DNA from 2 places in the Williamsia sp. DF01-3 genome. Region 1 is predicted to be linked to the other one. Evidence: predicted binding sites of a transcription regulator. Region 1 holds the regulator's gene; the other holds the start of a gene.
What was found. The regulator LexA, encoded in region 1, represses DNA repair genes until DNA is damaged. The targets are predictions, from matches to a motif close to CGAACANNTGTTCG.

Region 1 (7,710 bases):
GGGGATGGCTCCGGACCCAGACGGCTCCCCATGTTGCGCTCACGGTGGAGGTCGTGGACCCGGCTGCGCCCGCCCAGTCGTGTCTACGGCAGGGTTCCGATCTGCGGTCGAGGCTCGCCTCGACCCCGGAGCCTGTGGGTCTGCTCGTGGTGGCCGACGGTGCAACAACGATCACCGAGAAGTCGCCCGGTGGCCAGAAGCGCGGTGCGGTCGAGTTCCAGGACATGATCGACGGCGCGCTCGCAGCGGCCGACCACAACACGATCTCGGGGCTCGACGAATCGCGGTGTACCGAGTTCGGCGTCGAGGGCAGGGCAGCGTGGCAGGTGGCATCTGGAGCCTTTGCCGGACCATCTCTGGCGTCCGAGGTCCGCTACTCGGGGGCGCCGTTCGGTGTGGGTTACACAGTGGCCTGGTGGAACACGTGACCGCCGGGGCGAAGCCCATCGCGGTGATCGGGCCCACGGCGAGCGGCAAGTCCGACCTCGCGCTCGATCTGGCGGTCGAGCTGGGCGGGGACATCGTGAACGTCGACGCGATGCAGCAGTACCGGGGGATGGACATCGGTACGGCCAAGGTTCCCGTGCACGAGCGTCGCGGGATCACTCATCATCAGATCGACGTCCTCGACGTCACCGAGACGGCGACGGTCGCCAGGTATCAGCAGGCCGCCCGCGAGGACATCGAGCGTCTCTTGGCGCAGGGGCGAACGCCGGTGGTGGTGGGTGGATCGATGATGTACATCCAGGCACTCCTCGACGACTGGAACTTCCCGGCCACTGATCCGGCCGTCCGACGGCGCCACGAGGACGAACTGGAGCGAATCGGGACACGGGCAATGCATGACCGGCTGGCGCAGGTGGATCCGGAAGCCGCCCGGCAGATCCTGGACACCGATGGTCGCCGGATCGTCCGGGCGTTGGAAGTGGTGGAACTGACGGGTCAGCCCTTCGCCGCGTCGGCGCCGACGATCGGTGCCCCCAGGTGGGACACGACGGTGATCGCGCTCGATCGCGACACCGCAGAGCTCGACGAACGGATCGAGCGACGCACGAGTGCGATGTTCGGTTCGGGTTTCGTCGACGAGGTGGAGACACTGCTGTCGGCCGGCCTCCGGGACGGTGTCACCGCTGCTCGCGCGATCGGATACGCACAGGTGATGGCGGCCATCGACGGTGAATACGACGTGGCCCGCGCGCAGGAGCTGACCTTCATCGGTACGCGGCGCTACGTACGCAGGCAACGGTCCTGGTTCCGCCGTGACCCTCGCATCCACTGGCTCGACGCCTCGTCGCCGGGCCTCACGGGTCAGCGCTGCGCGCGGCAGGCAGATGAGGAGGTCGGGCGCGTATCGTTGACAGAATGTTCGCACGCGTCGATTTCGTCAAAGGGCACGGCACACAGAACGATTTTGTGCTGTTGCCCGACCCCGGCGTGCAGTTGGACCTCACCCCGGAGTTCGTGTCGGCGCTGTGTGATCGTCACCGTGGCATCGGGGCGGACGGGGTCCTCCGGGTCGCCACAGCCGGGGCACTCCGCGACGCGGGTGTGCTCACAGCGCTCGGCGCCGGCATAGCCGACGACGACTGGTTCATGGACTACCGCAACGGCGACGGCTCGATCGCGGAGATGTGCGGCAACGGTGTCCGGGTGTTCGCGCATTTCCTTGCCGCGCACGAGCTCGTGTCCGAACGCTCCTTCACTGTCGGGTCGCGCGCGGGTGCGCGTCCGGTGACGGTGCACGCTGTGACGGGTTCGTCGGCCGACGTCACCGTGAACATGGGCCCCGCCCGTCTCGGCGTCGACAGCAAAGCCCAGATCGACGGCCGGCGGTACGCCGGGGTGTCGGTGGATGTCGGCAATCCCCATCTGGCGTGCGTGGTCGACGGACTGACGCCAGAAGATTTGGCGGACATCGACCTGTGCGGGTCGATCACGTTCGACAACGCAGTCTTTCCCGATGGTGTGAATATCGAACTGATCACCGCACCGTTGTCCGCAGGCGTTGCGGACGCCGTGGACACGGTGGACGCCGAGATCACGATGCGGGTCCACGAACGCGGAGTCGGTGAAACCCGCAGCTGCGGTACCGGAGTCGTCGCCGCCGGCGCCGCTGCTCTGCGGTTCATGGAAAGGTCCGAGGGGACGGTACTCGTCAACGTTCCCGGGGGTCAGATCACGGTGACGGTCGATGACGAGAACACAACGCTGCGCGGCCCGTCGGTACTCGTCGGCGCCGGAGTGCTCAACGAGGGATGGCTCTAAAATCGGTATGCACCACACCTACCCGAGTGTCACCATGGTGATCTCATGACCGAAATCAACAAAGCCGGCAACGACCAGCGCGACGCGCCGACGATCGGCGAACTCCAACTCGACGAACGCAGTTCGCTGCAGCGCGTCGCCGGATTGTCCACAGAGCTCACCGACGTCACCGAGGTCGAGTACCGCCAGCTGCGACTCGAACGGGTTGTCCTGGTCGGGGTCTGGACGCAGGGCAGCACCACTGCGCAAGCCAATTCCAGTCTCGCCGAGCTCAAGGCCCTCGCCGAGACGGCAGGGTCGGAAGTTCTCGAAGGTCTCATCCAGCGTCGTGAGAAGCCGGATCCGGCAACCTATATCGGGTCCGGCAAAGCTCACGAGCTGCGTGAGATCGTCTTGGCCACCGGCGCCGACACCGTCATCTGCGATGGCGAGCTGACCCCTGCTCAGCTGACTGCTCTGGAAAAAGTGGTCAAGGTCAAGGTCGTCGATCGAACTGCGCTGATCCTCGACATCTTCGCCCAGCACGCGACGTCGCGAGAAGGCAAGGCGCAGGTCGCGCTGGCGCAGATGGAGTACATGCTCCCGCGGCTTCGTGGCTGGGGTGAATCCATGTCCCGGCAGGCGGGTGGCCGTGCCGGCAGCAATGGCGGCGTGGGACTGCGCGGACCCGGTGAGACGAAGATCGAGACCGACCGTCGACGGATCCGCGAACGCACAGCGAAACTGCGGCGCGAGATCCGCGAGATGAAGACGTCACGAACCACCAAGCGGGCCAAGCGAAAGCAGGCTGCCGCGTCAGCGGTGACCATCGTCGGGTACACGAATGCCGGCAAGTCGAGTTTGATCAACGCGCTGACCGGCTCGGGCGTGCTGGTCCAGAACGCCCTGTTCGCAACCCTCGATCCGACAACCCGTCAGATGTCCCTCGAGGATGGCCGTGAACTGGTCATCACCGACACCGTCGGATTTGTCCGGCATCTGCCCACCCAGCTGGTCGAGGCCTTCCGTTCGACCCTCGAGGAGGTTGCCGACGCCGATCTGCTCCTGCACATCGTTGATGGTTCGGACCCGGTTCCGACCGACCAGATCATGGCGGTGCGGAAGGTGATCGAATCCGTGCTCGTGGAGGAGAAGGCAACGGCTCCTCCCGAACTGCTCGTGATCAACAAGATCGATGCCGCCGACCCGCTGGTACTCGCGCAGCTGAAAGGATTGTTCCCGACAGCCGTGTTCATCTCGGCGGCCACCGGCGAGGGCATCGACGTACTCCTCGATCGCATCCGGGAGTCGGTGGCCAGGAATGACGTGCACGTCAGCGTCCGGGTGCCGTATGAGCGTGGCGACCTCGTGTCGCGGATCCATGCCGAGGGTGACGTATTGACCGAACGTCACGAGCCGGACGGGACTGCGATCACCGCCACGGTGCCCGCCGCGCTGTCGCGCCAGCTGGCATCTCTGGCCATCCCGGAGGCGGCCGAATAGCGCTCCGAACTGCAGCTTTGGGCCAGATGTAGAATCCGGTTACAGTTGGATATCCAACCAATGCCACCTGTAATGGAGACCTGACGATGGAACGCACCCTTTTCGAGCCCGAGCACCTTCTCTTCCGCGATTCGTACCGGAGCTTCCTCGAACAGCACGTGGCACCGAACCACGAACGCTGGGAAGAGCAGAACCTGGTGGACCGGGATGTCTGGGTCGAAGCAGGCAAGAACGGATTCCTCGCGGTGGAGGCTCCCGAGGAGTTCGGCGGCGGGGGAGTCGACGACTTCCGTTACAACACCATCATCGACGAAGAGACCGTCCGCGGCGGCTACAGCGGTATCGGCTTCGCGCTGCACAACGACGTGGTGGCTCCGTACCTGCTCGACCTCTGCAACGACGAGCAGAAGGCACGTTGGCTGCCCGGCTTCGTCTCCGGTGAGCTGATCACCGCGATCGCGATGACCGAGCCCGGCACCGGTTCCGATCTGCAGGGCATCAAGACCAACGCCAAGAAAGACGGCGACAACTGGGTGCTGAACGGCTCCAAGACGTTCATCACCAACGGCATCAACGCCGACCTCGTCATCGTGGTGGCCCGCACCGACCCTGAGGCCGGTGCGAAGGGGTTCAGCCTGCTGGTGGTCGAGCGCGGTATGGAGGGATTCGAACGCGGCCGCAATCTCGACAAGGTCGGGATGAAGGCGCAGGACACCGCCGAGCTGAGCTTCGACAACGTCAAGGTGCCCGCCGAGAACTTGCTGGGCGAGGAGGGCATGGGCTTCATCTACCTGATGCAGAACCTTCCGCGGGAGCGCCTGTCGATCGCTGTTGTGGCGGCCGGCGCCATGGAGTCGGTTCTCGAGACGACAATCCAGTACACGAAGGACCGCAAGGCATTTGGCCGCCCGATCGGTAGCTTCCAGAACTCGCGGTTCCTGCTCGCCGAACTGGCGACGTCCACCGCTACCACCCGTGTGTTCGTCGATCGGTGTATCGAACTGCTCAACGAGAAGAAGCTCACCGTTCCGGACGCGGCGATGGCGAAGTACTACGCCACCGAGAACCAGGTCCACCTCATCGATCGTTGCCTGCAGCTGCACGGCGGCTACGGCTACATGCGTGAGTACTCGGTGGCCAAGGCCTTCCTCGATTCACGAGTTCAGACCATCTACGGCGGCACCACCGAGATCATGAAGGAAGTCATCGGCCGAAGCCTCGGCGTCTGAGTACGAGTTTCAGAACTACGCGAAGTGGGGTGCACCGGAAGGTGCACCCCACTCGTGTCTGCGTAGTCTCCGCGTCTGCCCGGTTACCGAGGATGTTGCCGGACGCCTCAGAGGCGCCGCATCACCGTGACAACTTTCCCCAACACCACGGCGTTGTCGCCGGGGATGGGGTCGAACACTGGGTTGTGCGGCATCAGCCACACCGCATCCTTGGTGCGTTTGAACGTCTTGACGGTCGCCTCCCCGTCGATCATGGCCGCAACGATGTCGCCGTTGTCTGCGACATTCTGCTGCCTGACGACCACCCAGTCGCCGTCACAGATGGCGGCATCGATCATCGACTCGCCGACCACTCGCAGGAGGAACAAAGATCCTTCCCCGACAAGCTCTTTCGGTAGCGGGAACACGTCTTCGACGGCTTCCTCGGCCAGGATCGGCCCGCCGGCCGCGATGCGGCCGAGGACCGGAACGAACGTCGGTGTCGGCAGGGATTCGTCGGGGACCTGGACCTGGCCGGCAGCCGTGGCCGGATTGAGGTCGGTGTCCTGGATGTTGACCGCCCGGGGACGGTTGTTCTCGCGCTGGAGGAATCCTTTGCGCTCGAGGGTTCGGAGCTGATGAGCGACCGACGACGTGGAGGTGAGGCCGACAGCATCACCGATCTCGCGGATGGACGGGGGATAGCCGCGTTCGCGGACCGACGCCCGGATCACCTCCAGCACGGCTTTCTGGCGCGGGGTCAGCGACCCCTCGGCCAGCGGTTCGGAAGTGACCACCGTCGCGGCCGCCGCGTCCGGCGGCGTCCGGGTGTCTGTCGTATCGGCCATCAGGTCCTCCAGTTCGTATGGTGTCCGGCCAAGGTGTCGTAGCTGTCGAGAGAGGTAAACGCACACGTTGTTCGTTGGATTATGGGGATCACGCTAATGCAATCTGTCACAACTCTCAAACATTTGTTCGATTGGGCGTGGCGTGTGTCGGACCACCGTGATACAACTCGAACAATCGTTCAATCGAACGAGTGATCGAACTGTTGACCCGAGGATCGAACAATGACTGCAGCCACCACCATCAGCCGCCCGGCCGCTGAGCGGCCCCGTCGCCGCCTCGCCCGAGTCGGTGGGCCCGTCGCCTCCGATCAGTACACCCGCACGGCGCGAGCGCGTGTCGACAGTACTCGTCGGCCGGCCGACCGCAGGCTCGCCGCCGACCGCCGTGTTGTGGTTGGCTGCGCCGAGCCGGGCAGTTCCGCACCGACGGTCGCCGTCGAGCGCGATGTGTATTTCCGCCGACGTGCCTGGGCCGGGGCCGCCGTGGTCGGAATCGGCCTGATGATGCTCGTGTTGTTCCTCATGTTCTTCGGCCGGGTGGTCGAGAGCGGTGCCGCTCCGGCGAACACCGGGACCGCTGTCGTCCATGTGCAGTCGGGAGAATCGTTGGGCGACATCGCCTCTCGAATCGCACCCGAGATGCCGACCGAAGCGGTGGTGGAGAAGATCATGGACCTCAACGCGATGAGCAATTCAGCGTTGTCGCCGGGGCAATCCCTGGTGACGCCGATCTACGCGCGGTAGCCGCAGTGTTGGGGCAAGCAATCGGCCGGGCGGTATCCTCTACAACAGAGTGTCCGGTCATTCCGACGGGGCCGCTGACGTCCGAGGAACCCTGCATGCACTGCCCGTTTTGCAAGAACGAGGACACGCGGGTCGTCGACTCACGGGTGGCCGACGAGGGCCAGGCGATTCGTCGTCGGCGGGCCTGCTCGCAATGCGGACGGCGGTTCACCACGGTGGAGAGCGCAGTCCTTGCGGTCGTCAAACGCAACGGTGTCACCGAACCTTTCAGTCGCGAGAAGGTGATGAGGGGCGTGAGGCGCGCCTGCCAGGGCCGCGCGGTAGACGATGACCGTCTGCACCTGCTCGCGCAGCAGGTCGAAGAGGCTGTCCGCGCCTCAGGATCGGCCGAAGTTCCCAGCAACGAAGTGGGCCTGGCGATCCTGGGCCCGTTACGGGATCTCGACGAGGTCGCTTACCTTCGTTTTGCGTCGGTGTATCGCTCGTTCGACTCAGTCGAAGACTTCCAAAAAGAGATCGACGATCTGCGAGCCGCCAGACCCTGACGGGTTTCGTCCGGCATGTCGTGCCGCCGGATCAGCGCAGTTCCCGGATGGCTTTGATCGCCCGTTTCTCCGACACGGGATACGCAGTACGCAGGTGCTGTGCGAACAATCCGACTCTCAGTTCTTCGACGATCCATCCAGCTTGCTCGTTGACTGCGTCCCGCCGACCGGGCGGAACGTGTCGCAGGTGATCAGTCCACGCCGACACCACCCGGTCGATGGCAGCCATCGCCTGGGCATCGCGAGCGGCGCCTGCCGGGAGCTGTTCGAGTCTCGACCTCGCAGCATCGAGGTAGCGGGGGATCTCCGCGAGGTGTTCGTCGCGTGTCGCAGAGACGAATCCGTCGAACAACAGCTCCTCCAGCTGGTCCCGCACGTCGTCGGCGGCGATCGATCTACCGGCCGCGGTAATCGCCGTGCGTAGGGGCGCCACGCGGGTCAGGATCGTCGCCACCCTGCGTAGTTTGTCCGTTGCCCTCCCGGCTACCTGGCGGGCCACATTCTCCCGAAGTGCAGCGAATTCGCTTGGCGTCCAGACATTTGGCGGGTTGGGCACAAGGTCCACCACGGCAGCCCGAACGCAGTCGGCCAGAAGAGCGGCGGTGTCCGGGTAGGGGC
Region 2 (7,710 bases), 1.1 Mb from region 1:
CGCCGAGTTCGCGGCGGCGCGTCTGGTTTCCGAGAGAGTGAACCTGGTCCTCGTCCGTCGCGTGACGGTCACCATCTGGGCCGCCACGATCATCGTGCTGCTGGCCACCAGGACCATGTCGTTCGGCAGATCGTACGTTCTCGTGGCCCTCGGGCTCGGGCTTGCCGCGGCATCCATCGGACGACGGAACATCCTTTCGGTGGTGCGCGACTGGCTGCCGTTCGGTGTGCTGCTGGCGGTCTACGACTCCACTCGCGGTATCGCAGCCTTCCTCGGGATGCCGACCCAGTGGCACCTCGCGGTGGACGCGGACCGGTGGATGTTCCACGTCGTGCCGACCGTGTGGCTGCAAGAACACCTCAAGATGGCCGAGGCGCAGTGGTGGGAGGTGTTCACGAGTTTCGTGTACATGTCCTACTTCATCGTTCCCTACGCGGTCGCCGGCTTCTTGTGGCTCAAAGATCGTCTGCAGTGGCGTCGATTCGTCTTGCGGCTCATCGCCATCTTCTTCATCGGGTTGATCGGCTACATCCTGGTGCCCGCCGCACCGCCATGGGCGGCGGCCAAATGCACCCCGGCCGAGGTCGCCGACGGATCGGCGTTCCCGCTCTGCATCACCCAGCCCGTCGAAGACGCCCCCGACGGCGGCCTGCTGGGCCCGGTGCAGCCGAGGCACGATGGCGCACAGCCGTACGTCGAGCGCATCTCCAGTCGCGGTTGGGATGTGCTGCACATCGGACCCGTCCGCGAGGTGCTCGAGGTCGGGCAGAAGAAGTCGAACCAGGTGGCCGCGATCCCGTCGCTGCACGCCGGTGTCACCGCACTGCTGGCCATGTTCATGTGGGGCCGCACCCGTGCGTTGGGACGCACGATGTACACCGGATACGCACTGGTGATGGCGTTCACGCTGGTGTATTCGGCCGAACACTACGTGATCGACCTCTTCCTCGGCTGGGGCCTGGCAGCGCTCGTCATGGTTGGTTGCCACTACGGCGAGCGGGCGTGGACGAACCGCAAAGATCGACGGCTACAGGCGGATTCGCAGGCGGCGTTCAGTCGACAGGATCAGGCAGTACTCGAAGGTGCCCGCGGCGACCTGGTCGAGGACGAGGAAGCGGATCGGGTCCGCTGAGCGAACCGTTGCCACGAGGCGCGGGGCGCTCATGGGATCCGATCGACTCGCCGGAACGTACGGACGACGAGCGGGGCACCAGTCCCCCACCGCCGGCTGCCTCACGGACAGCCTCGGCAAGAGCGGTCAGATCGTCCTCGTCCCGCAGAGGCTGGGCGAACCCACCCTCACTGCGCAGCATCTCCCACCCCCGAGGCACGGTGATCCGCGTGGCGTGCGTGTCACACAGATCCCACGAATGAGGTTCGGCCGAGGTCGCCAGCGGACCGACCACCGCGGTCGAGTCCGAATACACAAAAGTCAGAGTTGCCACCGCCGGATTGGCGCAACCGGGCCTGGAACACTGACGTGGGAGCCTCACGGAGGAAGATTATCCCGACCGACTGGCGGGTCGTAGCAGGACACACCGTCCGCGACTGCCTAGACTTGCGCTCTATGGCTCCCATTCGTCCTCCGCTGGCACGACCGCGGCGCCGGCGAACCTCACGTGGTGTTCCACGGGTCCGTGATCGGCGGGGCCGCGGATTGCGTTCGACGTTGCTGCCTACCCACGTCCCCGCCTGGACCAGCCGGTCACAGTCGTTCGATGCGGTGGTACTCGAGGCATTCGCCGAAATCGACGCGCGTTGGCATGCCCGGTTGACCGACCTGGACATCGCGGTGGACGACGTGCCGAGGATGCTCCCGCGCGACCCCGAGACCGTTCAATGGCCGGTGGAGGTGACGGCCGACGGCCCGATACCTCTTGCCCGGCTCATCCCGTCCGGCATGGACTCGCAGGGGCGAGCCACCAAAGCGCGCATATTGTTGTTCCGCCGCCCGCTGGAGAGCAGGGCGAAAAAAGGTGCAGATCTGCTGGACCTCGTACACGAGGTCCTGGTGCAGCAGGTCGCTGCACACCTCGGTGTCGACGAGGACACGATCGATCCGCCACCGACCTGAGAGGCGCTGAACAGACCCCGCTTACCGAGCTCGTCGACGGCTTCAGCGCAGACGCCCCGAGCTCACAGAGCGAGGGTGCAGAGAAAAGCGAGAGACCTAGACGATCCCGCGCTTGATACGGCGACGTTCACGCTCTGACAGGCCGCCCCAGATTCCGAAGCGTTCATCTTTGTGCAGCGCGTATTCCAGGCATTCCGGACGTACTTCACAACCCTGGCAAATGCGCTTGGCTTCCCGGGTCGAACCGCCCTTTTCAGGGAAAAAAGCTTCTGGATCGGTCTGTGCGCACAGCGCACGGTCCTGCCACTGGTCTTCGACCGCTTCGAACATATCATCGAATGCCGACGTGACCAGGCTCAGGCGAGGACGTTCAGTTTGGTTGGTTTCGGATGCATTCGATTGCGAATCGACTTGCGGTTCAAGGCTGTTGGTAGCCATGTGTTCCAGAGCCATCGTCCCGCCTCCTCATCTCACTTCGAATTGTGCAGTTGGTCAATCGGATTCGAACAAGTGATCGATCCCCGTGCCCCGCAACAATTCTCGCTGTCAAAACAGGGAATGACACTGATGTGATTAGACACGGGTTTGGGTGTCCAGGTCAAGCTCAGCGGGGAAATTGCTTTATCACCCCTCTGCCCGATTTCGTTGTCTCGACACGGCGCAGAGCGAGGAAAAGTCAGGCGAGGATATCGAATCGCCGCAAAAACCCCCAAATTGCGCGACGTCGCCGTGAGCAACGTTACGTGCACTCGGCTCACTTCGCTGGCACTCTCGGCAAGCGCCTACCCTGGTTCCCTGTGAAGGTGACGGTTCTCGTCGGAGGCGTCGGTGGCGCCCGGTTTCTGCAAGGTGTACGTGAACTCCTGGGACATACCCCGTTCCCGGAGGTTCTCGCGTCCGGTCGCGCCCCGGCCGACCATGAGGTGACGGCAATCGTCAACGTGGGAGACGACGCGTGGATGCACGGGGTCCGGATCTGTCCGGACCTCGACACCTGCATGTACACACTCGGTGACGGCATCGACACGGAGCGCGGCTGGGGCCGACGCGGGGAGACGTGGCACGCCAAGGAGGAACTGGCTGCCTATGGCGCCGACCCCGATTGGTTCGGGCTGGGTGACCGTGACCTGGCGACCCATCTCATCCGCACGCAGATGCTCGATGCGGGTTACCGGCTCAGCGATGTGACCGCAGCGCTGTGCCGACGGTGGGATCCGGGCGTTCGCCTGTTGCCCGCCACCGATGACCGCCACGAGACCCACGTCGTCGTCAGCAAGGAAGAGGACGAGAAGGTCGCGATTCACTTCCAGGAATGGTGGGTGCGTCACCGAGCGCAGATCCCGACCCACGGGTTCGCCCAGGTCGGTTCGGACGATGCCAAAGCCGCGCCCGGGGTTCTCGATGCCATCGCCGATGCCGACATCGTCTTGCTGGCACCGTCGAACCCCGTGGTCAGTGTCGGCGCAATCCTCTCGGTCCCCGGCATCCGGGGAGCGTTGCGGACAACCGCCGCACCGGTCGTCGGCATCTCCCCGATCATCGGGACCAGTCCCCTGCGCGGCATGGCCGACGAGTGTCTCTCGGTCATCGGCGTGGAGACGAGCCCCGAAGGTGTCGGTCGGCACTATGGAGCGCGTAGCGGCAACGGCATCCTCGACGGGTGGCTCATCGCACAGGGCGACACCGCCGACATCCCCGGTGTGGCGGTCGCGTCTGTTCCCCTGCTGATGAGCAATCCGGAGACGACGGCCCAGATGGTCCGCGACGCATGTGATCTCGTGGGTGTGGCGCATGGATGAGGACCACGCCGCCGGTGGGACGATCCAGATCCTGCCGATCGCCGGCCTGCCGCGGTTCCGGGCGGGTGACGATCTCGCCGGTGCGTTGGCAACGGCGGCCGATTGGTTGCGTACCGGCGACATCTTGGTGGTGACCAGCAAGATCATCTCGAAGGTCGAGGGCCGGATGGTGCCGGCCCCCACCGACCCGGAAGCCCGCGACATCGCCCGTCGCGCCCTCGTGGACTCCGAAGCGGTGCGGGTGGTGGCCCGAAAGGGCCGCACACTGATCACCGAGAACAAGCTCGGCATCGTTCAGGCGGCATCGGGCGTCGACGGCTCCAACGTCGACGGTGACGAATTGGCACTGCTCCCCACCGATCCTGACGCCAGCGCTGCGGCCCTGCGCGCGTCCCTGCGCGACCGACTGGGCATCGACGTGGCCGTATTGATCACAGACACGATGGGACGGGCCTGGCGGGTCGGACAGACCGACGTGGCAATCGGAGCCGCAGGTATCGCTGTCACCCACCCGTACGAGGGTTCGGTCGACGAGTACGGCAATCCGCTGATCGTCACCGACATCGCCGTCGCCGACGAACTCGCCGCAGCCGCCGATCTCGTCAAGGGCAAACTGGGCGAGATCCCGGTGGCGGTGGTGCGTGGTCTGACTCCGCGCGGAAACGGCACCACCGCAAGGGATCTCCTTCGTCCCGGCGAGGAAGACCTGTTCTGGTTGGGTACTGCCGAAGCCATCGATGTGGGTCGGCGGCAAGCGGTCCTCATGCGCAGGTCGGTCCGTGATTTCACGGACGAACCGGTACCGGCCGATGTGATGAGGGCAGCATTCGCCGACGCCCTGACCGCACCTGCACCGCACCACAGTCGTCCGGTGCGCTTCGTGTGGCTGCGCGACCGCACCCGTCGCGTTGCGTTGCTGGACGCCATGGCACGTAAGTGGCGTCACGACCTGACCGACGACGGCAAGACCGAATCGTCGATCAGCAAGAGGGTGGCGCGCGGTCAATTGCTCTATCGGGCGCCAGAAGTCGTCATCCCCGTGCTGACAGGCGATGGGCGGCACGACTATCCGGACGACCGGAGGACGGCGGCGGAGCACACGATGTTCACCGTGGCTGCCGGTGCCGCCGTGCAGGGCCTGCTCGTTGCACTGGCCGTGCGTGATGTCGGGAGTTGCTGGGTGGGTTCGACGATCTTCGCGCCGGACGCGGTGAGAGCCGAGCTCGGACTTCCAGACGACTGGGAACCGCTCGGCGCCGTCGCCATCGGATTCCCCACCGGCCGGCTCGAACCGAGGACGCCTACGAACACCGACGACCTGGTGGTGGAACTGTGAGCGCCCAGAGTCTGCACCGCTCGACCACCGAACTGCTCACCGGATGGCAGGCACCTGACCCGCACCAGGATTCGTTACGTCACACCGTGCTCGCGTTCCTGGCGGCCGCACCGCGCGGGTGCCTTCGCGAGAGTGCGGCGGGGCACATCACCGCGTCGACCATCGTGATCAACGCGGCCCGCACCCACGTGCTGCTCACGTTGCATCCCCGGGTCGGCAAGTGGATCCAGCTCGGTGGGCACTGCGAGGACACGGACGAGACCATCGCCGACGTCGCCACTCGCGAGGCGCGAGAGGAATCCGGGATCGCCGGCCTCGACGTCGTACCGGAGCTGGTCCAGATCCACACGCACCCGATCACCTGCTCGCTGGGTGTACCCACCCGGCACCTCGACCTACGGTTCGCGGCGTTTGCCGACGACAATGCCGACGGCACCCTGCCTGCCATCGTCCGCAGCGACGAGTCGGTGGATCTGGATTGGTGGCCCATCGACGCGCTGCCCGAGAACACCGAACACCCCGCCATCCCGGCGCTGATCGACGCAGCGCTCAGCACTGCAGCCGGTCGCTAGACCCGTACGCCCTTGCCGATGGCCACGACGCCGCCGTTGCTGAAAGCGAAACGCTCGCGGTCACGTTGTTCGTCGACGCCGACGATCTCGCCGTCTGACACCACGACGTTCTTGTCCAGGATGGCCTTTCGAACGACCGCCCCCTTACCGATCCGCACACCCGGCATCAGCACGCTGCCTTCGACGGTGGCGCCGTCTTCGACGATCACGTTGGAACTCAGGACAGAGTTGCGAACGGTGGCTGCAGAGATGATGCTCCCCGCCCCCACCATCGACTCCTGCGCGAGGCCCCCTGGACGAACTTCGCAGGCGCCACCAGATAGTCCGCGGAGCCGTGGATGGGCCAGCGCCGGTTGTAGAGGTTGAAGATCGGGTGCACCGACACCAGGTCCATGTGGGCGTCGTAGAAGGCGTCGAGGGTGCCGACGTCACGCCAGTATCCGCGGTCGCGGTCCGTGGCCCCGGGCACCTGGTTGTCCTTGAAGTCGTAGACGAACGCCTCACCGCGGTCGACGAAGGCCGGGATGATGTCGCCGCCCATGTCGTGGTCGGAGTCGGGATTGTCGGCGTCGGCCTTGATCGCCCTCACCAAGGCGTCGGCTGTGAAGACGTAGTTGCCCATCGATGCGAACGTCGCGTCCGGATCGTCCGGCGTGCCGGGCGGATCGGCGGGCTTCTCGAGGAACTGGGTGATCTTGCCGCTGTCGTCGGAATCGATACAGCCGAACGCCACGGCCTCCGCACGCGGAACCCGGATGCCCGCCACCGTGCACTCGGCACCAGAAGCGATGTGGGCCTCGACCATCTGCTCGGGATCCATCCGGTAGACGTGGTCGGCGCCGAACACGACGATGTACTCGGGCTCCTCGTCGTAAACCAGGTTCAACGACTGGAAGATCGCATCGGCGCTACCGGTGTACCAGCGGGGTCCGAGCCGTTGCTGCGCCGGGACAGGCGTGATGTATTCGCCGTTGAACCCCGATGGCCGCCAGGTCTGCGAGATGTGGCGGTCGAGCGAGTGCGACTTGTACTGCGTGAGCACGCACAGCCGCGAATACCCGGCGTTGACGAGGTTGCTGAGGACGAAGTCGATGAGCCGGTATCCGCCACCGAACGGCACGGCGGGTTTGGCGCGGTCCATCGTCAACGGAAAGAGTCGTTTCCCCTCGCCGCCGGCGAGGACGATCCCGAGGACGTGGCGCTGTGAAATCACCCCTTAAACCTATCCGTCAAGTGACGTCGCGGCCAGAGACAACAGGCGAGAGTTTCGAAATCGCTTGCGCTATCGCGACACAACTTCTGATCACACGGCGGGATTGAAGTGCACCGATGGCGTTACGGCCTTCGCCCGACTAGCGTCAGACCCATGCGCGTGGCGATGATGACCAGGGAATATCCACCAGAAGTGTACGGCGGCGCCGGAGTCCACGTCACCGAATTGGTGCGCCATCTGCGCCACCTCGCCACGGTCGACGTGCACTGCATGGGCGCTCCGCGTGAGACCGCTCAGGTCCACGGAGTCGATCCCGGCCTCGAAGGCGCCAACGCGGCGATCACCACACTGTCGTCGGATCTACGGATGGCGGTGGCCGCCGAAGGTGCATCGGTCGCCCATTCACACACCTGGTACACCGGGCTCGCCGGCCACCTCGCCGCGCAGCTGCACGGGATACCCCATGTGCTGACCGCACATTCACTCGAACCCCGCAGACCATGGAAAGCCGAGCAACTCGGCGGTGGATACCGCGTGTCGAGCTGGGTGGAGAAGAACGCCGTCGAATACGCAGATGCAGTGATCGCGGTCAGTTCGGGCATGCGGATCGACGTGTGTGATGCGTATCCGCGCCTCGACCCGGACAAAGTGCATGTTGTCCGCAACGGCATCGACACCCACACGTGGCACCCGGTGGACGCCGCCGACTCGACGTC

Region 2: a site for LexA is predicted at 2,578-2,591, ahead of cofD (2-phospho-L-lactate transferase). Genes of this name have one in related genera too.

What each region holds. Positions count from the first base shown of each region.
Region 1 covers NZ_JALKFS010000005.1:2,852,274-2,859,983, forward strand. Annotated here, with positions in the region: gene MVA47_RS15570 (hypothetical protein) at 1-428, shown strand, start outside; partial or broken gene miaA (tRNA (adenosine(37)-N6)-dimethylallyltransferase MiaA) at 425-1,312, shown strand; gene dapF (diaminopimelate epimerase) at 1,363-2,265, shown strand; gene hflX (GTPase HflX) at 2,311-3,747, shown strand; gene MVA47_RS15590 (acyl-CoA dehydrogenase family protein) at 3,834-4,976, shown strand; gene lexA (transcriptional repressor LexA) at 5,084-5,803, opposite strand; gene MVA47_RS15600 (LysM peptidoglycan-binding domain-containing protein) at 6,026-6,547, shown strand; gene nrdR (transcriptional regulator NrdR) at 6,643-7,092, shown strand; partial or broken gene hrpA (ATP-dependent RNA helicase HrpA) at 7,124-7,710, opposite strand, start outside.
Region 2 covers NZ_JALKFS010000005.1:3,966,503-3,974,212, forward strand. Annotated here, with positions in the region: gene MVA47_RS20790 (phosphatase PAP2 family protein) at 62-1,132, shown strand; gene MVA47_RS20795 (DUF3499 domain-containing protein) at 1,053-1,493, opposite strand; gene MVA47_RS20800 (metallopeptidase family protein) at 1,568-2,074, shown strand; gene MVA47_RS20805 (WhiB family transcriptional regulator) at 2,171-2,404, opposite strand; gene cofD (2-phospho-L-lactate transferase) at 2,872-3,873, shown strand; gene MVA47_RS20815 (coenzyme F420-0:L-glutamate ligase) at 3,866-5,209, shown strand; gene MVA47_RS20820 (NUDIX hydrolase) at 5,206-5,781, shown strand; partial or broken gene glgC (glucose-1-phosphate adenylyltransferase) at 5,778-6,994, opposite strand; gene glgA (glycogen synthase) at 7,148-7,710, shown strand, end outside.